One region of the Bradyrhizobium sp. 6(2017) genome, then DNA from elsewhere that is predicted to be linked to it. Evidence: riboswitches for the same ligand, from Rfam matches in the RefSeq annotation. Region 1 holds a riboswitch; the other holds the start of a gene.
The links. A riboswitch is a leader RNA that binds a small molecule or an ion and turns the genes downstream of it on or off. The one in region 1 is predicted to bind ZMP and ZTP.
Positions count from the first base shown of each region.

Region 2: another riboswitch for ZMP and ZTP. It lies ahead of G6P99_RS27565 (bifunctional 5,10-methylenetetrahydrofolate dehydrogenase/5,10-methenyltetrahydrofolate cyclohydrolase); the one in region 1 lies ahead of glyA (serine hydroxymethyltransferase).

Region 1 is NZ_CP049289.2:1,313,173-1,327,963, forward strand. Features, by position in the region: gene G6P99_RS06170 (YdcF family protein) at 1-271, shown strand, start outside; gene G6P99_RS06175 (lysophospholipid acyltransferase family protein) at 382-1,149, shown strand; gene G6P99_RS06180 (hypothetical protein) at 1,390-3,003, shown strand; gene G6P99_RS06185 (PQQ-binding-like beta-propeller repeat protein) at 3,218-5,050, shown strand; gene glyA (serine hydroxymethyltransferase) at 5,135-6,415, opposite strand; ZMP/ZTP riboswitch at 6,450-6,535, opposite strand; gene G6P99_RS06195 (helix-turn-helix domain-containing protein) at 6,876-7,709, shown strand; gene G6P99_RS06200 (amidohydrolase family protein) at 7,826-8,638, shown strand; gene G6P99_RS06205 (enoyl-CoA hydratase/isomerase family protein) at 8,663-9,460, shown strand; gene G6P99_RS06210 (SDR family NAD(P)-dependent oxidoreductase) at 9,603-9,917, shown strand; gene G6P99_RS06215 (SDR family NAD(P)-dependent oxidoreductase) at 9,878-10,357, shown strand; gene G6P99_RS06220 (aldehyde dehydrogenase) at 10,436-11,917, opposite strand; gene G6P99_RS06225 (peroxiredoxin family protein) at 12,035-12,448, opposite strand; gene G6P99_RS06230 (efflux RND transporter permease subunit) at 12,575-14,791, opposite strand, start outside.
Region 2 is NZ_CP049289.2:5,848,772-5,863,562, forward strand. Features, by position in the region: gene G6P99_RS27545 (serine hydrolase domain-containing protein) at 1-1,062, opposite strand, end outside; gene G6P99_RS27550 (DUF1700 domain-containing protein) at 1,088-1,660, opposite strand; gene G6P99_RS27555 (PadR family transcriptional regulator) at 1,657-1,986, opposite strand; gene G6P99_RS27560 (MaoC/PaaZ C-terminal domain-containing protein) at 2,113-2,565, opposite strand; gene G6P99_RS27565 (bifunctional 5,10-methylenetetrahydrofolate dehydrogenase/5,10-methenyltetrahydrofolate cyclohydrolase) at 2,708-3,571, opposite strand; ZMP/ZTP riboswitch at 3,587-3,666, opposite strand; gene G6P99_RS27570 (hypothetical protein) at 3,871-4,275, shown strand; gene G6P99_RS27575 (hypothetical protein) at 4,393-4,920, opposite strand; gene G6P99_RS27580 (hypothetical protein) at 5,135-5,815, opposite strand; gene G6P99_RS27585 (VOC family protein) at 6,026-6,409, shown strand; gene G6P99_RS27590 (hypothetical protein) at 6,426-6,863, opposite strand; gene G6P99_RS27595 (GrlR family regulatory protein) at 7,101-7,451, shown strand; gene G6P99_RS27600 (PAS domain-containing sensor histidine kinase) at 7,625-10,312, opposite strand; gene G6P99_RS27605 (Bug family tripartite tricarboxylate transporter substrate binding protein) at 10,464-11,435, opposite strand; gene G6P99_RS27610 (DMT family transporter) at 11,559-12,470, opposite strand; gene G6P99_RS27615 (NUDIX hydrolase) at 12,922-13,722, opposite strand; gene G6P99_RS27620 (dihydrodipicolinate synthase family protein) at 13,725-14,681, opposite strand.

The sequences.
Region 1 (14,791 bases):
CTCGAACTACCACATGCCGCGCGCGATCGTGGAACTGTCACATGCGATGCCCGACGTCACGCTGATCCCGTTCGCCGTGGTGGGCGACAAATGGCGCGATGAGCCGTGGTGGACCAGTGGCGGAACCTTCCGTCTCTTGCTATCGGAATACGCCAAATATGTCGCCGCGGAGGTCCGGGTGCGGCTCGCCGATATCGGCCTCGACCTGACCTCCGATCTCGCCGAGCCGGCAGCCGCACCGCGCCGCCCGGCGACGGCGCAGGCGAACTAATGTATCAGGCACCGTCATTCCGGGGCGCGAAGCGAACCCGGAATCTCGAGATTCCGGGTCTGGTGCTTGCGCACTATCCCGGAATGACGGTGTAGAGGATAGTGTTGAGAATGACGTCGATCTTCCTGCGCTCGCTGATCTTCAACGTGCTGTTCTATCTGGTGCTGGTCGTGCTCTGCATCGTCGCGCTGCCGGCGCTGCTGCTGCCGCGCGGCGCGATGATGGCACTCGAAGCCGCCTGGGCCAGCATCAGCCTGTTCCTGATGCGCGTGGTCTGCAACATCATGATCGAGTTTCGCGGCGTCGAGAAGATTCCGAAGGGACCGCTGGTGATCGCCTCGAAGCACCAGTCGTTCTGGGAGACGTTTGCGCTGGTGCGCTTCTTCGACCATCCGCTGTTCATCCTCAAGCGCGAGCTGATGATGATCCCGGTGTTCGGCTGGTACCTCAAGAAGGTCGGCATGATCTCGGTGGAGCGTGGCGGTGGCCCGCGCTCGCTGATCAAGACGCTGAAGCGCGCGGCGACCGAGGTGAAGCTTGGCCGTCAGCTCGTGATCTTTCCCGAGGGCACGCGCACCGCGCCCGGTGCTGTGCCGAACTACAAGGCCGGCGTCGCGCAGATCTATGGCGAGAGCGGCGTGCCGTGCCTGCCGGTCGCGCTCAATTCCGGGCTGTTCTGGCCGCGCCGCACCTTCATGCGCTATCCCGGCACGCTGGTGGTCGAATTCCTCGATCCGTTGCCGCCGGGTTTGCCGCGCGACGAGTTCATGACCCGCCTGCGCGACCAGATCGAGACCGCCACCAGCCGCATCGTCGAGGCCGGCCGTGCCGAGCAGGCGCAATTGTTCGGCGGCGTGCCGAGCGAGGCGAAGGGTTAGGGCGGAAGCCTTTCCACAAATCGCCGTGCCCGAAGCGGACGTCCCACGGCTGGATGGCCGCTCAATCTCCATCCCTATTGTTTCGGAAGATTGCCGGCCAACCGCCCTCTGTAACCATCGGTGGATCGCATCAACATTTTCCGAAACGTGAACGCGACAGTCGGAGATCTGTCACAGCAGTGTTGCGATCCGCCGCTTATGAGCAATCCATTTTGATCTTCAAAAAATGGGGGCTCTCGGATGTTCAAGACAATCTCCACACCACAAACAATCGGCCGCGCAATTGTCCGGTGCCTGATCGCGGGGACGGCTCTCTCACCGGTGCTGTTCGCAGTCCATCCGGCCTTTTCCCAGACTGCAGGCAATTCGCACGAATTGCTCGTCAGCGGCGCGCTCTACGCGGGCAAGCCGTCGACCGTCGCCGTGGGCCAGACCCTGCCGACCGGCGGGAAGGCGGTGGCTGACGGCACCTATCCGACGGTCTTCAACAATGTGGCTGTTGATTCGAACTTCGGCGTGACTGCGCCGGTCGTGATCAAGAGGTATCATCTGGAAAGCGATCGCCTTCGCGAAATCGGCGCGCTGACCGTGCCGGCGGACGTGGCGGTGACGAGCTTCAGCTCCAAGTCCGAATTGTCGCTCCATTTGTCGCCCGACGGCAAGGCCGTGACATTCATGGGCTACGACGCCGCAGTGAACGAGCTGGACGTTTCCAACTCCAATTCACCCAACCATGTCGATCCCACCAATCCGGACACCAGCGTGCATGCACGCGTGGTGGCGGAACTCGGTTTCGACGGGTCATTGCACCGGACCAAGGTCAACGTTTATAGCGGCGACAATGGCCGCGGCGCGATCCGCGCCAACAAAGTCAATGGCACCCGGGCCGACCAGTATTTCACGGTCGGCAATGCCGGCAACGGCAGCGGCACCCAGCCGGTGCTGATCGTCAATGACACCGGCGTTCAACTCGCGACGCCGGGTAGCGATGGTTCTGACACCGTGGTTGGCGTGCAGCAGGGAACGCCCGGCAGCAAGAACGGCTTTCAGTTCGGCTTCTCCGTCGGCCAGCTGGGCTTTGCCGCGGACAAGTCCGGCAAGGACGACAATTTCCGCGGTCTCGCGATCTCTGACAACACGCTCTACGTAACCAAGGGCAGCGGAAGCAACGGCATCAACACGGTCTATCAGGTCGGCGCGCCGGGAGTTCTCCCGACCCGGGAGACGGCTTCTTCGACAGCGTTCAGCATTCTTCCGGGTTTCCCGAGCAATCCTTCGGTGAACTCCGGCGCGAACGGCTTCTATCCCTTCGGCATCTGGTTTGCCAATGCGACGACGCTTTATGTCGCCCAGGAGGGTGACGGCAATCTGGCCGACGCGGCAACCTCACCGACGGCGGGCCTTCAGAAATGGGTCTATGCGAACGGCAGCTGGAGCCTTGCTTATACGCTGCAGAAGGGGCTGAACCTCGGCACGGCCTATCATGTGAAGGGATATCCGACTGACCCGGCAACGGGCGGCCTGCGCAACATCACCGGCCGCGTGAACCGCAACGGCACGGCGACGATCTTCGCCGTGACGTCGACGGCGAGCAATTCGGTCGAGCCCGGCGCCGATCCGAATCTGGTGGTCGCCATCACGGACAAGGTGGCGGCGACGGCGCTTCCGGCGAATGAGGCCTTCGATGTCGTCGTGCCGCCGGCCTTCGGCATGGTCTATCGCGGCGTGTCGTTCGCTCCCGTCAATTGCGACGGCGATCATGGCCGGATGAAGGACCGTGGCCGCGGCAATGACGACGGCAAAAACCCGCAGGACGATGTCTGCGGTCCAACCAGGATCGCGGCGGGTCACTGATCGTCCGTAGTGACCGGAGCTCTGCTGGCTCCGTGTGCAAGGGGGGTGACGCGGCCGGCGTCATCCGGGTCGGCGGTTACGAAGGAGCACAAGCGGCGGCTCAACCGCCGGCTTGTCGCTCGGCTAGCTCGGTAATCGGGCGGGATTGGCAACCATCCGGGTTCTGCTAGGCTGCCATCGTTCTTGTCATCAACAGCAACGCTGGTGAACGACGATGAAACTGGTTGCTGCGACGGCCGTCATCCTGATCTGGTCTTGCCTCCCGGCGACAGCGCAGCAACGCGCCGCCGCGCTCTACGCGCAACGCTGCGCGCAGTGCCACGACAGCGGCAACGCGGATAGTCGCGTGCCGAGCCGCGCCGCGCTGCAGGCAAAATCGTTCGACGAGGTTCTGGGTGCGATCACCACGGGCGCGATGGCATCCTTCGCGCAGGGGCTGACCGGTGACGAGCGCGCGGCGGTCGCCTCGCTCGTCACCGGCAAGGCCGCGTCGCATGCGTCGACTGAGAATGCGGGCCAATGCGCGCCGAGCGAGGCCGGCTTTCCACAACCGATCGATGGGCCAGGGTGGAACGGTTGGGGCGCGGATCTCAACAACAGCCGGTTTCAGCCGGCGGCAACGGCCGGCCTTACGCCAGATGAAGTCCCCCGATTACGTCTGAAATGGGCGTTCGGATTCCCGAACACGTCCACAGCCTTCGCTCAGCCGACGGTCGTCGGCGGCGTGCTGTTTGTCGGCGGCGGCGACCGCAAGGTGCACGCCCTCGACGCCAAAAGCGGATGCACCCGCTGGGTGTTTCCGACCGAGGCGGCGGTCCGGACCGCGATCAGTTTTGCCCCGCTGGACAACGGCCAGCCCGCCATCTTCTTTGGCGATCTGTTCGCCAACGTCTACGCCGTGAATGCCGTGACCGGCGCGCTGATTTGGAAGAGCAGGGCCGACGATCATCTGGCCGCCCGGATCACCGGCGCGCCAGTCTTCCATTCCGGCGTCGTCTATGTCGGGGTTTCATCGATCGAGGAGGCCACGGGGTCGCGGCCGACCTACCAATGCTGCACGTTTCGCGGCAGCGTTGTTGCGCTCAACGCCGAGACCGGCGCGCAGATCTGGAAGAGCTACACCATCCCTGAAGCGCCGCATCCGACCAAGGCGAACGCCATCGGCACCCAGCTGTTCGGTCCGGCCGGAGCGTCGGTCTGGTCCGCGCCGACGATCGACGTGCAGCGCCAGGCGCTCTATGTCGCGACGTCGAACAGCTATGCCGACCCGGCAACCGACACGAGCGATGCCGTCCTCGCATTCGATCTGGCGACCGGCCGGATGCTTTGGCATCAGCAGGCCACGCCCAGGGACAGCTTCGTCGTTGCGTGTTTCGGCGCCGACCAGTCGAATTGTCCCGATAGTCGCGGCCCCGACCACGACTTCGGCCAATCGCCCATCCTGGTGAGCCTGCGCAGCGGGCAACGCGCGCTGGTGATCGGCCAGAAATCCGGCGTGGTCCATGCGCTGGATCCCGACCATGAGGGCAAGATCCTGTGGCAGACGCGGATCGGCCAGGGCGGCCCGTTGGGCGGGACCGAATGGGGCTCGGCTGCGGACCAGGACCGGATCTATGTCGCCAATTCGGACGTGCGGTTTCTAAGGGACGGCACGAGGCGTCTGAATTCAAGCGAAGGTGGCGGCCTGTTCGGGCTGGATCTTGTGACCGGGAAGATCACGATGCAGGTCGCGCCGGTGGCCTGTGGCGACCGCCCCCAGTGCAGCCCGGCGCTGTCGGCCGCGATCACTGTCATTCCCGGCGTCGTGTTCTCGGGCGGCGTGAGCGGCTTCTTGCGCGCCTATGCAACCGATGACGCACGGCTGCTTTGGGAGATCGACACCGCCCGCGACTACACCACGGTGAATGGCGTTGCGGCCCGTGGCGGTGCCATGGACGGGCCCGGCCCGATCGTTGTGGATCACATGCTGTACGTCAATTCCGGCTACGCGCAGTGGAGCGGATTGCCCGGCAACGTTCTGCTGGCCTTCGAGGTCGGCAATCCCTGATGGGCGCATCCGAAGTTGGGCGCCGGCGCCCAACTCCGTTCTGCGCATCTGCGCGCCAAATTGCGGTTGCCGGTGTGCCGCCGGTCAGTTCGGTGCGGACCCGGACACAACGCCCGGAACAGGAAAAGCCCGGCACATCTCCGTGCATTCCGACCTGAGGCGCGCGACGACCGTATCGTCTCCGTTCGCCCGCAGAGCCGCCGCTATGAACCCGCCGATACGCTGCATTTCGGCTTCCCCCATGCCGCGCGTGGTCGCCGCCGGCGTCCCGAGGCGAACGCCGCTCGGCCTGAGCGGCGGGCGCGGATCGTCCGGAATGATTTGCTTGTTGGTGGTGATGGCGATGGCATCGAGCACGTCCTCGGCGGCCCGCCCGTCCAGCCCGACGGATGCCGCCGTATCAACGACCATCATGTGATTGTCCGTCCCGTCGGTGACCAGCTTCATCCCGCGCTCCATCAGCGCGCCGGCGAGCACCTTCGCGTTGCGCAAGACCCGCCGCGCATAAGCCTGGAAATCCGCCGTCGCCGCTCGCTTGAGCGTCACGGCAATCCCGGCCACGACGTTCATGTGAGGTCCGCCCTGCAAACCGGGAAACACCGAAGCATCGATCCGGCCGGCATGTTCCTTGCGGCACAGGATGATCCCGCCGCGGGGGCCGCGCAGCGACTTGTGGGATGTCGTCGTCATGACGTCGAAGCCGGCATCGAGCGGATTGCGCATGACGTCAGCGGCAACCAGTCCGCCATAATGGCTGACGTCGGCCATCGTGAGCGCGCCGACTTCGTCGGCAATGCTCTTGAATGCCGCATAGTCGAGGTCGCGCGGATAGGAGCTGTAGCCGCACAACACCATCTTCGGGCGCGCGTCACGCGCCATCGCGCGCAATGCGTCGAAATCGATCGCGCCGCCGTTTGACGGCGCCGTCTTGTAGCGAATGAAGTTGAACAGGCGCCCCATGTGGGACACCGGCGCGCCGTGGGTGAGATGACCGCCATGGGACAGGTCCATGGCGAGAATGGTGTCGCCGGGATTCAACAGGCCGAGATAGACGGCCTGATTCATCGGTGATCCGGAAAGCGGCTGAACGTTGGCGTGCTCGGCACGAAACAGCGAGCAGGCCCGCTGCCGCGCGAGGTTCTCGATGTTGTCCGTATACTGCTGGCCGCCGTAGTATCGGCGTCCCGGATACCCTTCCGAATATTTATTGGTGAAGACGGAGCCGAGCAGTTCGAGCACCTCCGGGTAGGTGTAGTTCTCGGACGGAATCAGTTCGACGCCGTCCTGTTGACGGTGCTCTTCGCCCGCAAGGGCGGCGGCGATCTCTTGATCGTTGATGGACAGTTCGTTGCGAAACGACGGCATGCTCGGGCTCCTCAACACGCTGTTTTTCCAGCAGATGGGTTGCCCAGGCGATCGGCGTTGAAACCCTTCGCGCTTCACCGTGGTCAATTCCACGTTGGCTCGCCAGTCGCGCGAAAGGACGAATGAGCACGGAGACTCTTCGTGAGGCAGAACTTAGCCGACCGGCGGACCTTTCGCAACGACCAGTTCAATGACCGCGGACAAGGGCGATGCCACTTTCGTGGCCGACGCCGGAAAACATCATGCCGCTGAACGGCATCATGTAGCTGAAGGCGCGCGAGGTGTTCACCCGCACGGTGCCGGCGAGCAGCTGCTTGTCAGAAGAGCCGACCTGGGGCTGATGCGAGCTTCATCGCGAACCAATGGGCTACGTTCTACGCCGGCGGCTTTGCGCTTAAACTGCCGCTACGGAGGTGTATGATAGATCAGTCGTAAGTGCATTCAACAGCGAACCAAGAAATTGCCGATCAAGCGTCGAAAACTGATGACCGTTAGTCCAATCAAAACGGACAAAGGCGAAGACAGCGTCTTCGCCCATCCCTCGTTCTACGCTGAATTCGCACCGCGCGACGATCAGGCCGCCTTTGTGGACTCGATCTATATCCTGAAAGACCGGGGGCGGCTGACGGAAAGCCGGATATCATTCGCTTCCCCGCTCAAGGAGCTTGCCTTCGTATTCCGGGAAGGCGATTCGGCCGGCAAAGTGGTCTTCAACGAGCCGAGCCTCGATTGCAGAAGAAAAGGAAGGGCGTTCTTCGGTTGGATCGTCGGCGTCAAGTTGAAACCGAATTGGCCGGGAACGCCGAGCGTCCACAATCCGACGATCGTCGCGTGTCGCGATGCGCTGGCGCGAATCGTCCGGGACAGTCCATCGTGCTTTGACATCCTCGACAGCGTGGATCTGATGTTACTCGCGCTCGCGCGGAAGGCCAGGCCCCCCTCGATTCTGGGGTGCGACCCGCTGGATGCGCCGCATGGTCGGGTGAGCGACCTGGCGGGCCATGTCGGTAAATCGGTCCGGACGGTGCAGAGGCGAGTGCGAACGTCGACCGGTTGTCCGCCCAAGCGTTTTCTTGCCGTGCAGCGCTTCCGTCGCTCGGTCTACGAAATCGCGGCCGGAGGCGATGGTCTGTCGGGGATTGCATCTGATCTCGGATTTTCGATCAGGCCCACCTCACCAGAGAGTTTCGGCGACACGCCGGTGTCACGCCCGGGGCGTTCCGGCAGGCGTGGGGCAGGCCCCGTGCGCAGGCTGTCCGATTTCTTCAAGACGCCGAACGATCCTCGCGTCTAGTGATGGCGGTGTGGCCACTCGGGACCACGACCGAGTCCGGTTGAGCAGGTTCGCCTTTCACGCTGGCAGGTCGCGGGCCGTCGCCTCGATCCATCGTCAGACGCGGGCAGCTCAGAATGATCATCGACGCCTGGATGCAGCATCCGAATCCCGCCTGGATCGGGGATCCGATGTTCGAGTCGTTGCGTCGGTGGAGACCCGGCAAATGGTCGGAAACGGCGCCCCCTATCGGAGACACGCTTGCCGAGATGGATCGTGCAGGCGTTTCTATGGGCATGCTCTGTGGCTGGCACGGTCCGGGCGGGCCGATGATCAGTAACGACGAGGTCGCCCAACACTGCCAGGCTCACCCTGACCGCTTCGTCGGAATCGCTTCGGTCGATCTCTTCCGCCCGATGGACGCGGTACGAGAGTTGAGGCTGCGCGTGAAGAGAGACGGCTTCAAGGGACTGCGCGTTCTGCCTTGGGTGTGGGGGCTGCCGCCGGACGATCGCCGGTACTATCCTCTGTTCGCGGAGTGCTGCGAACTCGACATCCCGTTCTGCACGCAGGTCGGACACGCGGGGCCTCTGCGCGAATCCGAACCGGGGCGTCCCATTCCCTATCTCGATCGTGTCGCGCTCGAATTTCCTGAGCTTCGTATTCTCGGCGGCCATATCGGCGTACCGTGGCTCGGCGAGATGTTATCGCTCGTCATGAAGTACCCGAACGTCTTCATCGACACATCGGCCTACAAGGTCAGCCGCTACCCGTCCGATCTCGTCGGGTATATGCGCGGCAACAAAAGGCATCGGGTTCTCTTCGGGTCCAACCATCCCTTCTGGCCCGCAGGTGAGTGCCTCGCCGGTCTCGACGACCTCCAACTCGGCGTCGACGCCCGTTCGGCATTCTTAACCGACAACGCGCGGCGTCTGTTCAAGCTTGCCTGATCTTTCGCAACCATAGGATGACCGATGCCCTGGATCATTGAACGCAAGCACCCGCACGTTGCCGTAGTGACAATGAACACCAACAAGGTCAATGCGCAGAATCCGGCTTTCTTCGCCGACCTACACGCGGCGTTCGATCGCCTGGAATCCGAGTTCGCCGATTGCGCCGTCGTGTTGACCGGATCGGGCGCGGTGTTCACGGCGGGCCTCGACCTCGACCATCATTTCCCGTTGTTCGCGCGCCAATCGATCAAGGAGATCGATGCTTGGTTCGAAGAATATCGCGCGACGAACCTCCGTCTCTTCACGTATCCGAGGCCGACGGTGGCTGCGATCAACGGCCATGCCTATGCAGGTGGATTCATCACCGCGATCGATTGCGATCACCGGATCGCCAGCGAAGGTCCGCTGCAGTTCGCGCTGAACGAGGTACCCATCGGCATCCCGATGCCGGCTATTTACTGTGAGATCATCAAGCATGCGATCGGTCCGCGATCGGCTTGCGAATTGACGCTGTTTGGTCAGGTCTACGATCTCGCCGCGGCGACGCGACTGGGCGTCGTCCAGCAGACGGTCGCGCCGGACAAGCTGCTCTACGCGGCCGTCGCTTGGGCGGCGTTGGTACCGCCGGATTGCTACACGGCCTACGCGTTTTCGAAGCGCGCGCTCCAGGCGACCACGATGACGGCGATCGATGCCGCCGCGCGGCTCGACCGGGACCTGCTGTCGCGCGGCATGTCGGATCTCGGAAGCATCCGCGCCCACACCCGACGCTACAAGGAACTGAAGGGTAGGGACGTCACCTGGCCGCTGCCTGCCTAGGCCGCCAACCAGATGCTTGCATTGCCGAGCACGGGCGGCAGGGTGATGCCGCATGATGACATTCAGGCGCAATTTTGCCGGTTCCGTTGAAACGTGTATCTTTGACCCTGAGCGTTGCCGTTCGTGCGAACGAGGGGGAGCCATGGATATCAACGGAAAAGTCGCATTGGTCACCGGCGGGTCGGGTGGAATTGGAGAGGCGATTACCAAGGCTCTCGCCACCGCCGGTGCGGACGTTGCCGTTTCCTACGTAGCGGAAGCGACGCGCGCGGGTGAATTGGTCGAGGCGCTGCGGATGGCTGGCCGGCGCAGCCAGGCGGTGCAGCTTGATCAGCGGGATCCCCAATCGATCGATGCATGCGTCAAAGCCGTGGCCGGCCATTTTGGCCGGATCGATATTCTGATCAACAACGCCGCGTGGAACGTCGGCACCCGTTCAAGGAGCTCGACGCGCTAACGCCGGAGATCTGGGATAGGATTCTTGAAACGAATCTTCGCGGACCATTTCTGCTCGCGCGGGGTTTTGCCTCTGAACTTCGGCGGCACAAGGCTGGTCGCATTGTCAATATCGCGTCAATTGCCGGGGTTGCACCAGGTGGCAGCAGTATCGCTTACGCGGTCAGCAAAGCGGCATTGATCCATCTTACGCATTGCCTGGCAGTTACATTGTCGCCCGAAGTGACCGTCAACTGTGTCGCCCCCGGCTTGGTCGAAGGAACGCGCATGGCCGAGCGCGTGCCCGAAGCAATGCGGCAGATGGCGCGCGCCCAGTCAGTGCTTGGACAAACCGGAAGCGTCGATGACATTGCTCAGCTCGTGGTGGCCTATTGCCGAATGGACAGCGTGACGGGACAAACGATTGTCGTGGACGGCGGAAATCCGATGGCTATGCATTAACTTTCCTGGGGTGTTCGGACTGCAACTCGGTTCACCCCCGATGGAGGAGGTGAACCGAAGCGAGACCAAAACACGCCCTCAACGCATCACGAATGGATTGGCCGGCACGTCCGTCGCGGTCGAGATCCAGACGCTCTTGGTTTCCTGATATTCGCGCACCGCGTCGATGCCGCTCTCGCGGCCGACGCCGGAGAACTTCATGCCGCCGAACGGCATCATGTAGCTGATGGCGCGGTAGGTGTTCACCCAGACGGTGCCGGCGCGCAGCTGCTTCGGCACGCGGATGGCGCGCGCGAGATCCTTGGTCCAGATGCCGGCGGCAAGGCCGTAGATCGTGTCGTTGGCGATCCGGATGGCGTCTTCCTCGGTGTCGAACGAGATGATCGACAGCACCGGCCCGAACACCTCCTCGCGCGCGATCCGCATGGTGTTGTCGACATCGGTGAAAATCGTCGGCTCGACGAACTGGCCGCCCTGGATGCCCTCGCCTGTGGCCGGCCTGCCGCCGAGCAGGCAGCGCGCGCCCTCGGCCTTGGCGATATCGATATAGTCGAGCACCTTCTTGTATTGCGCCGGCGTCGTGATCGGGCCGACATTGGTGTCGGATTTCATGGGATCACCGATCTTGGCCGATTTCGCCAGCTCCAGCACGCGCGCGACGAACTTCTCCTTGATCGAGCTCTGCACCAGGAGGCGGGAGCCTGCGATGCAGGTCTGGCCGGTCGCGGCGAAGATGCCGGAGATCGCGCCGGCCGCAGCCGCCGTGAGGTCGGCATCCTCGAACACGATGTTGGGCGACTTGCCGCCGAGTTCGAGCGAGACGCGCTTCAGGCTCTTGGCGGCCGTCTCATAGACTCTTGCGCCGGTCGTATCCGATCCGGTGAAGGTGATTTTTGCGACGCCGGGATGCGAGATCAGCGCGGCGCCGGCCTCGGGCCCGAAGCCGGTCACCACACTGAAGATGCCGTCGGGAATTCCGGCCTCTTTCGTCAGCGCCGCGAACTCCAGCGTGCTGGCCGAGGTGAATTCCGACGGCTTGACCACCACGGCGCAGCCGGCGGCGAGCGCGGCGGCGCATTTCCAGGCGACGAACAGCAGCGGCGAGTTCCATGCGGTGAGTGCCGCGACGACGCCGACCGGTTCATGCGTCGTGTAGGCGAAGGTATCCGCCTTGTCGATCGGCACCAAGCCGCCCTCGAGCTTGTCGACGAGGCCGCCGAAGTACCACCACCATTCCGGATGGTAGCGCAGCTGGCCCAGCATCTCGGCCATCAGCTTGCCGTTGTCGCGCACCTCGATCTCGGCGAGACGTTCCGCGTTCGCAGCGACGAGGTCGCCGAGCTTGCGCATCGCCTTGCCGCGTGCCGACGCCGTCATCTTCGCCCACGGGCCGTTCCACATCGCCTCATTGGCGGCCTTCACCGCCTTGTCGGCGTCGGCGGCCGAGCCGCGCGGGATCTTCGCCCAAGCCTCGCCGCGATAGGGGTCGATGGTGTCGAACCACTCGCCATTGGCGGGGTCGACATACTGGCCATTGATATAGAGCTGATAGGTCTTCATGAGATCCTCCCGCAGGGCGACGGTTCTGGTTGGCGCAACGGTATCACGCATTTCGCGACGCCGTCACAACGCTGCCGCGTGCAAGGGCTGCGCATAGGTTGCAGCCGGGCAGGGGCGTCAACCGCGCGGCGCGGCGAGCTCGGCTGCGATGATCGCGCCGAGCGCCATGTCGCTCTGCTGCCCAAAGCCGTGATGCACGATATTGCCGTCGCGGCCGATCAGGATGCTGGTCGGCGTTCCCTGCATGCCGTAGCGCTGCATGGTGACGGGGATCGGCGTGCCGTCGCCGGCCTTGTCGACGCCGATTGGAAAGGTCAGCCGGTATTCGTGGATGAAGGCCTCCAGCGCGACCTCCGTCATCGCCGCGTGATGCTCGAACACGGTGTGCAGCCCGATCACCTGCAAATCCGAATGCTTGAACAGCTCGAACGCGCGTTGGGTCTGTGGCGTGCCGTGGGCGACGCAGCCGGGGCACAGCATCTGGAAGGCGTGCAGCAGAACCGGGCGGCCGCGCAGCGCCGCCAGGGTCAGGGGGGCGCCGGTGTTGAACTAGCGTGACGCGGCGATTTCCGGTGCTGGAGTCACAGCTTGGTTCCTTGCGCCTGCCACCTCGCGGCAGGTTGGCAAGATCGGCGCGGGTCTGTCAACGATGGCAGGTCAGGACGGGCTCGCCGCAGCCCGGCGTGCGCGGCGCGCGGCACGCCGCCGCTGGTTCCAGAGCCTGGTGCGGTCGAGATAGAGATAGACCACCGGCGTGGTGTAGAGCGTCAGGATCTGGCTCAGGATCAGGCCGCCGAAGATCGCGATGCCGAGCGGCTGGCGCAGCTCGCTGCCTTCGCCGAGGCCGATCATCAACGGCACCGCGCCGAACAAGGCGGCGAGCGTCGTCATCATGATCGGGCGGAACCGCATCAGGCAGGCCTCGTAGATCGCGTCGCGCGACGACAGCCCGCGCTGGCGCTCGGCGTCGAGCGCGAAGTCGATCATCATGATCGCGTTCTTCTTCACGATGCCGACCAGCAAAATCACCCCGATCATGCCGATGATGTCGAAATCGGTGTGCGACAGCATCAGCGCCGCCACCGCGCCGACGCCGGCCGAGGGCAAAGTGGAGAGGATGGTCAGCGGGTGGATGTAGCTCTCGTAGAGCATGCCGAGCGAGATGTAGATCGTCGCCAGCGCCGCGAGAATGAGAAACAGCTCGTTCGCCAGCGCCTGCTGGAAGATCTTCGCGGAGCCGGCGAACCCGCCATTGATGCCCGCCGGCATGCCGAGCGCGTGCATCGCGTTCATCGCGTTCTCGATCGTGGTGGTCGCGGTGCTCAGCGAGGTGCCCGGCGCCAGGTTGAAGGAGATGGTGCTGGCGACAAGGAGATCCTGGTGGTTGACGGCGAGCGGCGTCACGCCGTGCTCGAAGCGGGCGACGCTCGACAGCGGGATCATCGTCTCCGCGCTGGTCGAGACCGCGGTTCCGGTCGAGGCGACGCCCTTGCCGGTGGCGCCGATCGAGTTGGTCGCCTGGTTGCGCACCACATTGGCGGCGACAGAGCTGACCGAGCTCTTCTGCGACGACGAGGCGACCGTTCCGGCCACCGCGTTGGTTGACTGCGTGCCGCTCGCCGATCCGCCCGAGGTCGAGATATAGACCTCCTTCAGGGTCTGCGGATCCTGCGAGAAGCGCGGCGCGACCTCCATGATCACGTGATACTGGTTGCGCGCGACGAAGATGGTCGAGACCTGGCGCTGGCCGAAGGCGTCATACAGCGTGTTGTCGAGCTGGGCGACCGTGATCCCGAGCCGCGAGGCGGCGTCGCGATCGATGATCAGATTGGCCTGCAGCGCCTTGTTCTGCTGGTCGGTGTTGACGTCGGCCAGCGTCGGCTCCTTCTGCAGCGCGGCGACGAGCTTCGGCGTCCACTCGTTCAGCTCCTCGAAGGTCGAGCCCTTCAGCGTGTATTGATACGCCGCGTTGCCCGAACGGCCGCCGGCGCCGAGATCGCCGATCGATTGCAGGAACAAGGTGGCGCCCGCCACCGTCGCGAGCGGCTCGCGCAGCCGCTCGATCACCTTGTCGGCGCGCAGCTTGCGCTGGTCCATCGGCTTCAGCGAGGCGAACACCGTGCCGGTATTGGTGCCGCCGCCGGGGCCCACGCCGCCGCCGCCGGTGAAGCCGACCGCGGTATCGACCGCCGGATCGGTTTTGACGATGTCGATGAACTGCGTCAGCTTCTGCTGCATCAGCTGGAACGAGGTGCTCTGGTCGGCCTGGATCGAGCCGATCAGCAGTCCGGTGTCCTGCTGCGGCACAAACCCCTTGGGCACGACCGTGTAGAGATGGACGTTCAGATAAAGCGTGCAGCCCAGGATCAGCATCACCAAGAGGGGGTGGCGCAAAGCGAGGCCGAGCGTCGCGCGGTAGCCGCTCAGCATCAGCTCGAGGAAGCGCTCGTTGATCCGGTAGATCTGGCCGTGCGGCTGGCCTTGCTCCTTGCGCAGCAGTACGGCGCACATCATCGGCGTCGTCGTCAGCGAGACCACCAGCGAGATCACGATCGCGATCGTGATCGTCATGGCGAATTCGCGGAACAGGCGGCCGACCAGGCCGCCCATCAACAGGATCGGCACGAACACCGCGATCAGCGACACGCTCATCGACAGCACGGTGAAGCCGACCTCGCGGGTGCCGACCAGCGTCGCTTCCAGCCGCGACAGTCCGGCATCCATGTGGCGGGTGATGTTCTCCAGCACCACGATGGCGTCATCGACCACGAAGCCGGTCGCCACCGTCAGCGCCATCAGCGAGAAGATGTCGAGCGTGTAGCCGAGCATGTACATCACGGCGAAGGTCGCAATCAGCGACACCCCGACCGCCAC
Region 2 (14,791 bases), 4.5 Mb from region 1:
GTCATAGTTGCCGCAGCATTGCGCGACGACAAGGTCGAGCGCGGGGAATACATAGAGGCGCTGACCGCCCCAACCGATGCCGGCGGCCCAGCGTTCGGGATGCGGCAATACTGCTGCGAAGGACGCGCCGAGATACCATTGGTAGCCGTAGCGGCCGCCATTCTCCATCACGACCGCCGGCGCGAGCACGCGCGTCAGCCAGTCGCGCGGCACGATCTGCCGGCCGCCCCACGCGCCGCCGGCGCGCACGAGCTCGCCGATCTTCAGGAGGTCGCGCGGCAACAGGCGCAGGCCCGAGGCCGCGCGATACTGGCCGTCGCCCACCCCCTTCGCCCAATCGACAGGACCAAACCCCAACGGATCGAACAGCACGCGGCGGCAATAGGCCAGCAAGTCCTCGCTGGTGCCGTTCGAGATCAAGCGCCCCAGGATCGCGGTCGCGCCGCCGCAATAGGTCCATTTGGTGCCGGGCTCGGCAACAATCGGCCGCTCCAGGATGAAGCGGAAGCGGTCGGGCGCCGCCTCCATCGCGATCTCCGAGTTGCGCAGATCGTCGCCATAGGGAACGGTGAGTTCGTCCCATTCGAGGCCGAGCGTCATCGACAGCACGTGATGGATGGTGATGCGGTCGCGGCCCACCTGGCGCGCAAGATCGGCATATTGCGGAAACTGGTCGTACAGCTTCGCCTCCGGCGGCGGCACCTTGCCGGCGGCAAGCGCAATGCCGTAGGCAAGACCGATCACGCTCTTCGATACCGAACGCAAATCGTGCGGCACATCAGGGCCGAACACGACGTTGGCGAGCGGCCCGCGGCCTTCCGCCTCATCGTCCCCCTTGCCGTAATGCTCGAACACGAGCCTGCCACCTCGGCTTACCAGCAGCGCATGCAGGCCGCTGATCGTGCCGGCACTCTCGGCCTGCGTCAGGCGACGGGCGATCTCCTCGGCCGTTGGTTGCGCTGACGCGACCCGCGGCGCGATCAGGCTCGCGCCAAGCCCGGCCAGGACGCTGCGGCGATCGAGCTTTATCGTTGGATTGAGATTCTGCGGCATGTGCATCATCGCCATCCTCCCGATGCCGGCATCGTCAGCCGGCGTGCTGTTCGGGTTTGAGCAATCGGTAGTGCAGGCGCGCATAGCTGCCGAGCTTGCCGATCGCCGCGTTGACGGCGAACAGCAGCAGCATCGCAATTCCGGCGCTGGCGGAGATCAGGCCGATGCCCGCCACCGCGCGCAGCACCAGCTTGGCGATCGACGCGACCGCGGCGAGCTTGAAGACGCTGACCAGGAGCCCGATCCCAACGATGCCGAGCACGAACATCACGAGGCCGAGGATCAGCACGGTGAGCAGCGCCGCGAACAGCAGCGGCAGCAGGAAGAAAATGTCGACCGCGGCAAGCCCGCCGAGCGCCAGCAGCGCTGAAGCTGAATTGCGCAGGCTGTGGTCATCCTCCCAGCGCCGCAGGCCGGTCTCGGTGCGCAGCTCACGCGCCAGCCGCGAGGGATCGCCGAGCGCGACCGCGACGTCCTCTTCGCTGCGTCCCGCCGCAAGGCCCTCGTCGAAATAGGCGCTGTAATCGTCGAGGATGTCCTCGGCCTCGCGCGCCGGAAGGCCGGCCAATCCGTCGGAGAGACGTCGCAGGAAGACGGCCCGGTTCATTTGCGCTCTCCGAGCAGCTGATCGACCGCGTCCGTGAAGGCCTGCCATTCGCGCTTCTGGGCGGTGAGTGCCGCGCGTCCCGCCGGCGTCAGCCGGTAGTATTTCCTCGGCGGACCGCTGCTCGACTCGACGAGGCGCGTATCGACCAGCCCGTCATCCTGCATGCGGCGCATCAGGGGGTAGATCGTGCCCTCACCCATGCCGATGCGTGAAGCGAGCGTGCTCGCGATCTCATAGGCATAGCTTTCGCCACGGGCCAGCAGCGCCAGCACGCACATCTCGAGCGCTCCCTTCTTGAGCTGAACCTGGATCGTCGATTCCGCCATCGAACTCCTGCGGGTGTTGGGTGCTATATATAGCAAGGTACCATGTAATGCAAGGTACTTCCGAGCAACACCGCTTCAAGCCCGATGATCCCGGCTACGGCCCCCGATCGGCGATCAACTCGGACGCTACGCCCGCTCCTTCGCGACCGGCCGCATGTGAATCAGAGCATCGAGCACGACGACGAGGACAGGGCGCTGCTCGTCGTTGGTCAACTCCGTCCTGAAGATCACGACAGCGTCGCGCCGCTCCGGCCTGATGGTGATCCTCTGGATCTGCGACTGGCCGGTCAGCGTGGCTCCCGGGCGGACCGGACTGGGCAATCGAATCTCCAGGCTCCGCCCGACGATCCCTGCCACCTTGCTCCAGATCGCCTCGACGACGAGGCGCTGATAGATCGCAATGGTGTTGAAGCCGCTTGCGATCAAGCCGCCGAACGGACCCGCCGCAGCCGCAGCGGGATCGGTGTGGATCGGCACGGGGTCATACTTGCCGGCGAAGGCAACGATCTCGGCCTCGCCGATCGTATAGCTGCCGAGCTGGAACGTGTGGCCTTCGGTGAGATCTTCCGCATACAGCATCGCGCACCTCCGCGAGGCACAACGATAGACGATCGCTGCGGGCTTTCCATGACCTCTGACGTCATGAACTTCGCGCACGCGACGCCGGGCGCGAAGACGTGACGCGAGCGGCATCGGCCGCTCGCGCAATGCGCATGCCGCGCTATTGCAGCCGTGCCGCCCTCGCCTTGGCGGCCTTCACGGTGTTCTCCATCAGGCAGGCGATCGTCATCGGGCCGACGCCGCGCGGCACCGGCGTGATCGCGCCGGCGATTTGCACCGCCTCGTCGAAGGAGACATCGCCGCGCACCGTGTAGCCGCCGTCCGGCTTCTCGACGCGCGTGGTGCCGACGTCGATGACGATGGCCTGCGGCTTGATCCAGTCGCCGCGCACGAGGCCGGCCTTCCCCACCGCACTGACCAGGATATCGGCCTGTCGGCAGATCTTGCTGATGCCGCGGGTGTGGATGTGGGTCTGCGTCACGGTGGCCTGCTCCTGCAGCAGCAGCGCGGCCATCGGCTTGCCGACGATGTTGGAGCTGCCGATCACCACGGCATGCGCACCGGTGAGATCAGGCCGGATCGATTTGATCAGGCGGAGACAGCCGAGCGGCGTGCATGGCACCAGCGCATCGTCGCCGTGAAACAGCCGGCCTGCGTTGAGGGCATGCAGGCCGTCGACGTCCTTGGCGGGATCGACCGCCGCCATCACGCGCAAGGCGTCGACATGGGCCGGCAGAGGCAGCTGGACGAGGATGCCGTCGATATCGTCGCGCGCGTTGAGCGCCTCGATCCTGGCCAGCAGATCGGCCTCGCTGGCGTCATCAGGCAGGCGTTCGACCTCGCCGCGCAGGCCGAGCCGTTCGGCCATCCTGACCTTGCTCTGCACGTAGATCTGGCTCGCCGGGTCACAGCCAACCAGCACGACCGCCAGCCCCGGTGCGCGGGGCAGCCGGTCCAGTTCGCTTGCAACCTGATCGATGACAATCTGGGCATGTGCATGCCCATCGAGAACATTCGCCGTCATGGGACCTCCGTTTCGAAGCGGTGCCCAGGCGCGCGGCGTTCAGTCTCTGCGCTCCCCGATGGTAGTCCATCCAAGCGCCAGTCGCGCAGATGGCGTGGTCATAGCCGCCCGGCCTGCCAAAGGCAAATCACGACGCCGGGCGAGCGAATTGCCCTGCTTTTTGCCGGTGGATCGGTGCCGGGCGGGCCACGTCTGGGGTAGGATTCGAGCAAAACTTGCGCTAAGCCTCGGCGCTTGCCGGGCTTTTCCGATCCTGGCGCCTCCTTTCCGGTCATCACACCATTTCGGACATTTTCGACATGAGACATATCATCCTCGCGCTGGCGCTCCTCTGCCCGGCTGCCGCGCTTGCACAAGGCACCACCCCTCCCGCCGCGGCCGACAAGCCGGCGGCGGCCGAGCAGCCCATGATCGGCGACAAGCCGCTGGTTCAGGTCGGCAAGAAGCCGGCTGCCAAGAAGGGTGAGAAGCCCGCGGCACCCGGCAAGCCGCAATCGGTCGCGCAGAAGCTCCAGGCCTGCGGGGACATCGACGACGCCACCAAGGAGCGGCTGCTCTGCTACGACGAGATCTTCAAGCCGCAGCCCAAGCCGAAGGCGGCGCCTGCCAAGGGCGTCAACGAATGCCGCTTCGTCAAGGAAGAGGACGAGCGGCTGACCTGCTACAACGGTTTTGCCGACAAGATTCCGCGCCTGCCGCGGTAACCGCGTAGCGCGGCACCTGCGCAATCGGCGCCCGGCGACCGGCCTGATATCGCGGACATGAAAATGCCGCCGCGAGCATTCGCGGCGGCGTATCGATGTGGGCTAGGGAGATCCCGCTTACCAGGTCCCGAAGCCGCCAAAGAAGGCCATGCGCGGCTGCTGCTGCGCGATACGGTAGGGCTGGTACATCCCGGGCTGCGCCAGCCGCATCGGCTGCTGGGGATGGGGGTGGTACCGCGCGACCTTGCGCTTCTTCGGTGCTTGCGGCTGGGCCTGCGCCGGCTGCTCGGCCGGTTTGGCTTCGGCCACGACCGGCCCCTTGCCCGCGTCAGCCTTCTCCGGCGGAATGAACTGGGCGAACGTATTGCGGACGCGGGACTGCGCCGACGCATCGCGGTCAGCCGGCGGGGCTGCAGCGGCCACCACATTCACCTGCGACGGAGCGATGGCCGGCACGCTGGTGTCGTACACCACCCGCTCCGGCAATTTCTGGGTCGACTTGATGCGCACCATGGTCTTGTCGACACCGGGCGACGACAGGCCCTGGCTGGTGACCACGGCCTCTTGCGGCACCACGAGGTTGACGACGAAGAGCAGCGCAAGCAGCACACCACCCATGTACAGGAAATAACGCGCCACAGGCATTTTGGTAGCTCCCCCCGCGCTACGGGCGCGGTTCATCTCGGCGCGACGACATCAGTCATCGCGCAACGAACTCATCGTTTGCGCATGATCACCCGGACAGGCGCCATCGCGCTCCCGGGTCGTTCTCTAACGGTCGGCTTATTAGTTAGTTCCTGCCTGGCCGTTACGGTTCACCCGGCAAGTCAATTCCCGGTCACTTTTTCGGGAATGGGGATTAAACGCGGCTGGCGGTCACGACAGAGCATTTCGCCTTGTTTGCGTTAACGTTGACGAACCCGATCAGCATCCGCGAGTAGGTCTTGCGGCTTTTCATGGCAATGGTGTCTGATATCAGCCGCTTGCGCTCGGTCAGGGGGCTGCCGTCACGGCGGATGAATGCGCAGGCGATCTCGATGTCCTTGACCGCGAAGTCATTGGCGTTGCGCAGAGTCAGGGTCACCAGCGCCTTCGAGCCCAGCCCGCCGCGCCGCCATGATTGCGAGGCGATCCGCAGCTTCTCCAGCGGCGACCGTTCAGCGCCTTGCTCCGACGGCTTCGCCGCCTCGACCGCCTGCGGGGCGGTCGCCATCCCGACCGTGGCCGGCTCATCCGCCGGCGCGGTTGGGGCGGCCTTTGCGGGCTGAGCGGGCTCGGCCTCGGTCGATGTGTATTGCGTAGTGCGGATGACGGCGGGCGAGATCGGCCACAGCTCCTGGTCCCCGGCATCGCTCGGCTCGGGGAGCATGAACCACGCGGCGATCCCGGCTATGGCGATGACCGACAGCAGCAGGCTGGCATAGAAGCCGCCCTGACCGAGACGTCCGGCGGCAGTCCTTTGAAACGACAAGCCGATCCGCATCGTGGTGCCCTCACCCCCTGGACGCCCGATCGAGCCGCCGCACACCGGGGAAGCCACGCAGGCATCGCGCCGAGCGGTTTCCGGACGGCCGCAGGCCGAGCGGCCACGCGAGAAACAATCGCTGACGGCCGGAATGGTTTCATTCCGGGACGACAATCTTGCGACTGCGGTGACGGAGGGATGGCGTCACGGCCGACCGCTCGCTACTTTCGCGCGCGAGAGCGCGTGCCGTGCCCCCAGCTGCGCAAGAACAAAAAGGAGATCGCAATGCCTGTCGTCACCTGGGACCACGTCCATCTGCGCAGCCCCGATCCCGAGGCCACCGCAACCTGGCTGCGCGACATTCTCGGCGGCGAAATCATCCGCGGCCCCGGCCGGATCGACGTCCAACTCGGCGGCGCCCAGGTGTTTATCGCGGAGGTGACGCAAGGCGACGGCGTCAACGCCGCCCCGGTGACGCCCTATCAGGGGCTCGATCATTTCGGACTGACGGTGAAGGACATCGATGCGGTCGCGGCCGAGATCAAGGCCAAGGGTGTCGAGTTCACCAAGGAGCCGACCACGATCCGACCCGGCGTGCGGATCTGCTTCATCCGGGGCCCGCAGGGCATCTCGATCGAGTTACTCGAGCGCGACAAGAAGTACGTGTGACCGACGATCCCCTTCGCTACGTCATGCTGCCGGGCATGAAGCAGCGGATCGTGACGCCCATGTAGCTCTTGATCGGCCAGACCATGGTGCGGCCCGCACGGTTCGGCACGGTGACCACGGCCTCATCGGGAACATCGAACCACTGGCCGTCGAGACGCACGCGATAATGTCCGTCCTTGGACTCCCAATCGACGTCGCTGACCGCGCTGCCGTCGGCATCCGAGCAGCACGGCCCCTTGCCGCTGCGTAGACTGTCGAACCATTCCTTGAGCGGTGAATTGGCATAGCGGCCGTCGGGATCGCGCGCGTGCGCGATTTGCACGGCCACCACCGACACCAGCGTCACCAGTCCGAGCCTGAGTGACACCATCATGAGGCCCGCACGACGGGCCGAAGTTCCATTGGCACTGCGAGGGCGCGCCAAACGGCCGCCGGACTCAATCCAGTCTGTCATCTGTTCGCTCCAGCACTCACCGGCCAGTGCAACCAGAGCTATGCATTTCGCGGGCCACTTTGATTCGCGCGTACGGTCCGCTGTCATCGCGCCGTCACACTGCCTGGCAGGAACCGAGGGTTCACCCGAACGCGGGAGACCCGGGAATCAACCTGCCGCATTGCACGAGGTTGCCCGCTTTGGCATAAAAAACCAATCCGGATTGCTGCGGGCGCGGCAGCCGGTACATGGGACGTTATGAAGAACGGGCTCTACTCAATTCACGTCACCCTGCTGGACGGTCGCGTCGGTAAGGGCAGCGGCGTCATTCTGTTTCGCGACGGCCAGATTCTGGGCGGCGACGCCTACCTATATTACACCGGCAGCTACACGGTGAAAGGTGACGCCTTCAAGGGCGAAGTCCTTGTGCAACGCCACACCACGCCGCGCGACACCGACAACCCGCTGTTCGGCGGGCCCGCCCCGGTCGGCATCGGTGTCTCCGGCACCTTCACCGACACCCGTGGCACCATGAGCGGCACCGCGCTGGTCGGCAAGGCCAGCCTGATCTTCAGCGCCACGCTGCACAAGCTCGCGGATATCAATTAGCGATTCAGAGTGCTGACGATTCCGTCGCCGTCACCCTGAGGAGCGCGCTCTTGCGCGCGTCTCGAAGGATCGACGGCCACCGGCCAGGCCGTGCATCCTTCGAGGCTCGCGCCGCTCGCACCTCAGGATGACGGAGCAAAAGCGAATGACGTTCCGGCCACCGCGAGTCCCACCTACTCCGCGGCCTGCTCCAGCGGTGCGACGCGCGGCAGGATCATCTGGATGCGCGTGCCGTTGCCCGGCGCGGAGTCGAGCGAGAGCCGTCCGCCGAGCCGCGTGGTGACGATGCTGTAGACGATGTGCAGGCCGAGGCCGGTGCCGCCCTGGTCGCGCCGCGTCGTGAAGAACGGATCGAAGGCGCGGCGGCGGACATCGAGGCTCATGCCGCAGCCATTGTCGGCGAAGATCACCTCGACATTGTCGCCGCCGGACGCATGCACCTGGATCTCGACCTCGCCGGCCTTGCCGTCCGGGAACGCATGCGCGACCGCGTTAAGGAACAGGTTGGTCAGCACCTGGCCATACGGCCCCGGATAGGAATTCATGATCAGGTTCGGCTCGCAATCGACGTTGAGCGTCAGATTGTGCTTGCGCAGGCCGGGCCGCAGACTCATCACCACCTGCTCGGTGAGGTCGCCGAGATCGAAGGTGCGCTGGTCCGAATAGTTGCGGTCGGCGGCGACCTGCTTGAACGACTGGATCAGTTCCGCGGCGCGATTGAGATTGGCGACGAGCTGCGAGGACGCGTCGCGCGCCGTGTTGAGGAAATCGTTGAGGCTCGAGCGGCGCAGGTCGCCGCGCTCGACCTGGGTCGCGAAGATCGCGGTCTTGCGCTCCAGTGCGGACGCCACCGTCAGGCTGATGCCGACGGGATTGTTGACCTCGTGGGCGACGCCGGCGACGAGGCGGCCGAGCGCGGCGAGCTTCTCGGCCTCGATCAGCGAATTCTGCGTCTCGCGCAGATTGCGCAGCGCGGCCTCGGCGGAGTCCTTGGCCTTGCGCATCTCCTGCTCGGAGCGCTTGCGATCGCCGATGTCGAGCGCGACCGTGACGATGTTCTCGATGTCGCCCTGCGAGTCCAGGATCGGCAGCTTGTTGACCAGCCATTGCCGCATGTTGCCGGCCGAGTCCTTGTACTCCTCCTCGTAGAAGCCGAGCTCGCGCCGCACCGACAGCACGCGCTTGTCGTTCTCGTCGGTCTTGGCCGCGCCGTAGCGCGACATCAGCTCGGCGGTGGTCTGGCCGAGCGCGTCCTGCGGATCGATGCCGAAGATTCCCGCCATGTAGCGGTTCATCATCACATAGCGCAGCTCGCTGTTCTTGACGTTGATGACGGCAGGCACCGTGTCGATGACCATCTGCAGCATGCGGCGGCCTTCGGCGATGGCGTCTTCGGCGCGCTTCTGGTCGGTGATGTCGCGCACCGTGCCCTCGTAGCGGATCACCTCGCCCTCGTCGTTGCGTACGACGGTCGCGGAATCCGACAGCCACAATATGGTGCCGTCGCTCGCGCGCACCTGGTATTCGTAGTCGCGCACCGTGCCGTCGCGCTGCATCAGCTTCTGATACTGCTCCCGCGCCGCCGGATCGACATAGACGGTGGTTGCGATGTCGTCGATGCCGTTGATCAGGTCCTGCGGCGTGGCATAGCCCATCATGCGCGCCAGCGCCGGATTGGCGTTGAGCAGCGTACCGCCCGGCGTCGTGACGTAGATGCCGTCGACCGACGCCTCGAACAGCTTGTGGTAGCTCTCCTCGGCGAGCCGCTGCTCGGCGAGCGCGCGCAGCGCCGCCTCGCGCGCGTTGTCGGCGTCGACCAGGGTCTGGCGGAACACTTCGGCGGCGCGCGCGATGTCGCCGATCTCGTTGTCGAGATCGGCGCCGGGAATGAACGCGCTTTTCTCGCCGCCCGCGACCTTGCGGATCGATCCGGCGATCCTGGCGAGCGGGCGGACGGTGCGGCGAACCACCAGCACCGAGGCGAACAGGCCGATCAGCACGCCCGCCGTGCCGAGCACGATGCTCTGCCATTTCGCTTCCGCCAGCGTCCGCGCAAAATCGCGCGCCAGCACATGGCCGCGACGGCTGGAGAGCTCGCGCAACAGCTCGGTCACCTTCTGAATCAGCCGGCCTTCGGCGCCGAGCACCTCCCTGTCGATGTCGGCGATCTGGCCCTCGCGGACCGAGACCGCGATGATGGCCTCGGCATAATTGTCGATGGCGCTGCGCAAGGCGGGGTCGGTGACGGTCATCGCCCGCATGCTTTGCGCGGCCTGCTCGGCGGCGGACGTATTATGCGCCAGGAGCGCGGTGGCAATCCGGCTCTGGTCCTGTGACAGCGCGTTGGCCAGCGCCGCATCGCCGCTCGAGTCGACCGCCTTGTCGAAGGCGTCGCGCAGCGCCGGCAGCCCGGCGACGATCTCGGCGCGGCGGCTGAGCAGCGTCGAGATGCGCTCGATCCCGCCGCGATAGGTCGCGAGCCGCTGGGTGACGCCGTCGATCATGTCCTGCTGCTCGGGCGCCAGCTCGATCCGGGTCTTTTTCAGGATTTCGCTCAGCGACTGGGCCGCCTGCGCGACCTGGGCCGACTGCGACTGGCTGCCGGGCTCGGTGACGAAGTCCCGCGCCGCCAGCCGCAGCTCGTTGGTGCGGCGGTCGATGTCCTCCGCGATGTCGCCGACGCTTTGCAGCCGCTGCAACTCGGCGAAGGTCGTATCGATGTGGCGGATCGCGATGACGCTGGCCGTGGATGTGATGATGATCACAGCCAGCACCAGCAGGAAGCTGCCGAATGTGAGCTGGCCAATTGAGAGGGAGAACGCACGCGGCGCTTGCGAATTCGGCGGCAATTCAGCGGTCATGTCATCAAGGCCGGGGTCCAATACGCCCAATATACGGGAAAATACGGGCTTTGGGTAAACATGCTAGGCGGCTGAGCGGGCCGGCGGTGTGATCTGTGTCACCCCGATGATAGCAGCCGGTGGCTGATTCCGGCACAGGGCGACGTCGGGCCTAGTCGGGCGGGATGCCGGCTTCCTTGACCACCCTGGCCCAGAGGGCGACATCCGCCTTGATGATGTCGGCGAAGCGCCCGAGCGGCGTGCTCCTGGCGTCGCAGCCGGCGACATCGAGCTTCTTCCGCACCGCGGCCGAGGCCAGCGCCGTTTCCAGCGCCGCGCTGATATGTTCGACCACCGGCCGCGGTGTGGCCGACGGCACCACGAAGCCGAACCACGGCGTCACCTGCGCCTCGGCATAGCCCTGCTCGGCCAAGGTCGGCACATCGGGGAAATATTTCGAGCGGCCGTCGCTGATCGCTCCAATGAGCCAGATGCTGCCGGACTGCACCTGGGCCAGCGCCTGGTTGGCCGACAGGAAGCTCGAGGTGATCAGGCCGCTTGCGATGTCGGGCACCATCTGCGGATAGCCGCGATAGCCGATCGCGGTGACGTCGATCCCGGCCAGCCGCTTGAACAGTTCGAAGCCGAGATGGCCGGTCGAGCCCTTGCCGGGATGGCTGTAGTTCAGCGTGCCCGGCTTGGCCTTGGCGAGCGCGACGTAGTCGGCGACGGTTTTCACCGGCAGCGAGGCCGGGACGATGAAGAAATTCGGCGCGAGGCAGATCTGGCCGACCGGCGCGAAGTCTTTCACCGGGTCCCAGCGCAGCTGCGTGCTGAGCGCCGGGCTTGCGGCGAAGAAGGTCGTCACCAACAGCCACGTGTAGCCGTCGGGCGCGGCGCGCGCGACCTCCTCGGCCGCGATCGAGCCGTTGGCGCCAGATTTGGCCTCGACGACGATCGTGCCCTTCCACTGCTCCTGCATGTCCTGCGCGACGATCCGCGCGAACACGTCGGCGACGCTGCCCGGTGCATAGGGAAGCACGATGCGGATCGGCCGGCTCGGAAAATCCTGCGCGCGCACCGCGCCCGCCATCGCCAGCAACACCAGGCACGCACCGGCAATGAGGCTGATCCGCCGCAGCATCGTCCCGTTTCCCTACCCCGTGATCTCGTTGCGGGCAGGATGCAGGGACTGGCCGGCGGCAGCAAGGCGCCGGTTTCGGCTGGCGAAACTTCAGACGCCAGGATCGTCATCGCGGCGATGACCTCAGGCGGTGGCGATCTTTCGCGCAGGGATCGTCATCGCGGCGACGCCGATCACGACGCAGGCGAGCCCGATCCAGGCCGTCGGGCTCAGCCGCTCGCCCAGAAATGCGACGCCGAGCGCAACCCCGATCGGTACCCGCAGATAGGCCTGTGCGGTGGTGCCGACCGAGCCGAGGGTCTGGATCAGGCGGAAGTAGATCACGAAGGCGATCGCGGTCGAGAACACCGCAAGCGCCAGCAGAGCGAGCAGCGAGCTCGTCGACGGCGACAGGGTCCAAGGCCGTTCGACGGCGAGGCTGAGCGGAATGAGGATCGCGGCGCCCGCGATCAGCGAGCCGGCGGCAGGCGCCATCGGATCGAGCCCCTTGAAGCCGCGGCTGAAGATCGCGGCGCAGGCGTAGCAGATGGTGGCGGCGACGATCGCGACCTCGGCCACGATTCCGTCGCCGAGATCGCGGAATGCATCGACGCCGACGATCAGGCAGATGCCGGCCATGCCGGCGATCACCCCGAACAGTTCGCGCGGGCTAGCCGTCTCATGGCGAGTGATCGCGGCGGTGAACAGGAAGGTGAAGATCGGCGAGGCCGAATTGAGGATGGTGGCGAGCCCGGCATCGACGTAGCGCTCGCCCCAGGCGATCAGCGTCCACGGGATCACGCTGTTGAGGCAGGCCTGGAAGATGAAGCGGCGCCAGCTCGCGCCGTCGGTCGGCATCGTCACGCCGCGTAGGCGCATGATGACGAACAGCAGCACGCCCGCGATCGCGGTGCGCGCCGCGATCAGCGTGATCGGCGGGATGGTCGCGACGCCAAGCTTGATGAAGGTGTAGGAGCCGCCCCAGAGCGTGGCGAGCGCGAGCAGCAAGGCCAGCTCGAAGGCCATGCCGGGTTGGCGGGGTGTGGTGGTGGTCATGTTGCAGATTCCGTCTCGATGTTGAGACGGAGCCTACGTCGGCGGGAGGCAATGATACTTCGCTACGGGCCGAAGTATGAAAAAGCGATTCTCTTTCCGATCGTCGTCCCGGCCTAGTGCGCAATTGCGCACGGGAGCCGGGACCCATTACCACGGGGTTGTATTGTTGGAAAAAGGTGTGGCCCCAGCGTCGCGCAACAATGAAGATCGGTGGCTATGGGTCCCGGCTCCCGTGCGCAATTGCGCACTAGGCCGGGACGACATCGAATGTGTTGCGCCGCTCCTTCGTTACAGATCGAAGTGTGAAGATGCCGAACCGTCATCCTGAGGAGCCGCGCAGCGGCGTCTCGAAGGATGCACGTCCACAGTCGGGCCGTCGACCCTTCGAGAGGCGCGCAAGAGCGCGCTCCTCCAGCGACAAAGGCGAAGCCTTTGCGCGGGGGTGACGGGACTACCCCAGCGCCCCGACCTCGAACACTTCGCCGTCGTAGCCCGCTTCCTTGGGGATGCGGAGCTGGCGGCCGGTGGCGGTCTTGGTCATCACGGGCATCACCGCGACGATCGACTTGTCCTTGCTGTCGGCGAGCGCGGCGCCGACACTCGGCTGCTTGCCGAGCTTGATCAGGTTGCGCGTGGTCGGGAACGGCAGCTTGAAGCGGCCGGTCTCGCCGCCCTCCAGCGCTTCGCGCGGCGATACCCAGATCGAGTCGGTGGATTCCTTGCCGTCATGGGCGCCGAGTTGCTCGGGCGGTGCAGCGGCGAGGAAGAACCAGGTGTCGAAACGCTTCGGCATGCCCTCCGGCGTGATCCAGTGCGCGTAAGGCACGAGCGCGTCGAGCGCCAGCACCATGCTGTTGTCGGTGAGCACCTTGTGGAAGGTGATCTTGCCTTCATTCAGGGCCGCGCGATGCGCGGTCGCGATCTCGCTCGCGCGCCCGGCATCGACCAGGTCCTTCGAGCCCTGCGGCCGCGCCAGCAGAATGCCGCTTTCCTCAAAAGTCTCGCGGATGCCCGCGATTCGGAAGCCGAGCGCGTCGGCGTCGAGCCCTTCCCCGCCCGAATAGAGCGCGGGGTTGGCCGCGATCTCCTTGTCGTTCTTGTCGACGCTGCCGCCCGGAAACACCAGCGCGCCCGAGTTGAACTCGATCTGGTGATGGCGGACCATCATGAAAATTTCAATTTCACGCGCCGACGTACCGTCACGCAGCAACAGCACGGTCGAGGCAAGGCGCGGAGCAACGATCTCGGTCATGATTAGCCTGCTGCAGTGGATTGCGGTTGCAGATTGGCGCGGCGGTCGACCCGCGCCACACGGGAGAGCAGATAGTCGACCTCCGCCCTCGCCTGCGGCGTGATCACCGCCCCCGGCTTGCGCTGGGCGCTGGACGAGATGATGCCGCGCTTCTGCAGCACGTATTTGCGCACGGTGAGGCCGACGCCGGGCTGCTGCTCGTAGCGGATCAGCGGCAGATGCGCGTCGAACAGGTCGTGCGCGGCATCGCGTTTGCCCGCCTTGGACAAATTGACGACGTCGATCAAGAGCTCAGGGAAGGCATAGCCCGTCATCGCGCCGTCGGCGCCGCGCTCCATCTCGAAATCGAGGAACAAGCCGCCATTGCCGACCAAAATAGACAGCGGCCGCAGCGAACCGTCCTTCTGGAAGTTGCGCAGCGTCGAGATCTTCTCCAGGCCCGGCCAATCCTCGTGCTTGAGCATTACGCAGGATGGCGAATCCATCACGATCTTGCGGATCACTGCGGGCGTGAACACGACGGTCAGCGTCAGCGGATAGTCCTGCAGCACCCAGGGAATATCGTCACCGATCGCTTCCTGCGCCTGCTTGAAATAGCCGATGATCTGGTCGTCAGTGCGTAGATGCGGCGGCGGCGCGATCATGACGCCGGCGGCGCCCGCATCCATCGACTTCTTCGCCAGCGAGCGCATCGTGGCAAAGCCCGGCGCCGAGACGCCGACGATCACCTGCAGCTTCCTGGCGCGCTTGACGAAGCGCAGCGCGACCTGCTCGGCCTCGGCGGCATCGAGCTTCGGCGCCTCGCCCAGGATGCCCAGCACCGTGACGCCGTCGCAACCGACCTCGGTATAGAAATCGGTCAGCCGGTCGATCGACGCCTCGTCGATGCGGCCGTCGTCAAGGAACGGGGTCGGCGCGATCGCAAAGGTTCCTGCGGCCTGGGCGGTGAGTTTGGTCATGGGCGGGTCTATCCTCTTATCCGTCATTCCGGGGCGATGCGTCAGCATCGAACCCGGAATCTCGAGGTTCTACAATGCGCGATTGCGCATTGGGGTTCGTCGTTCGGACG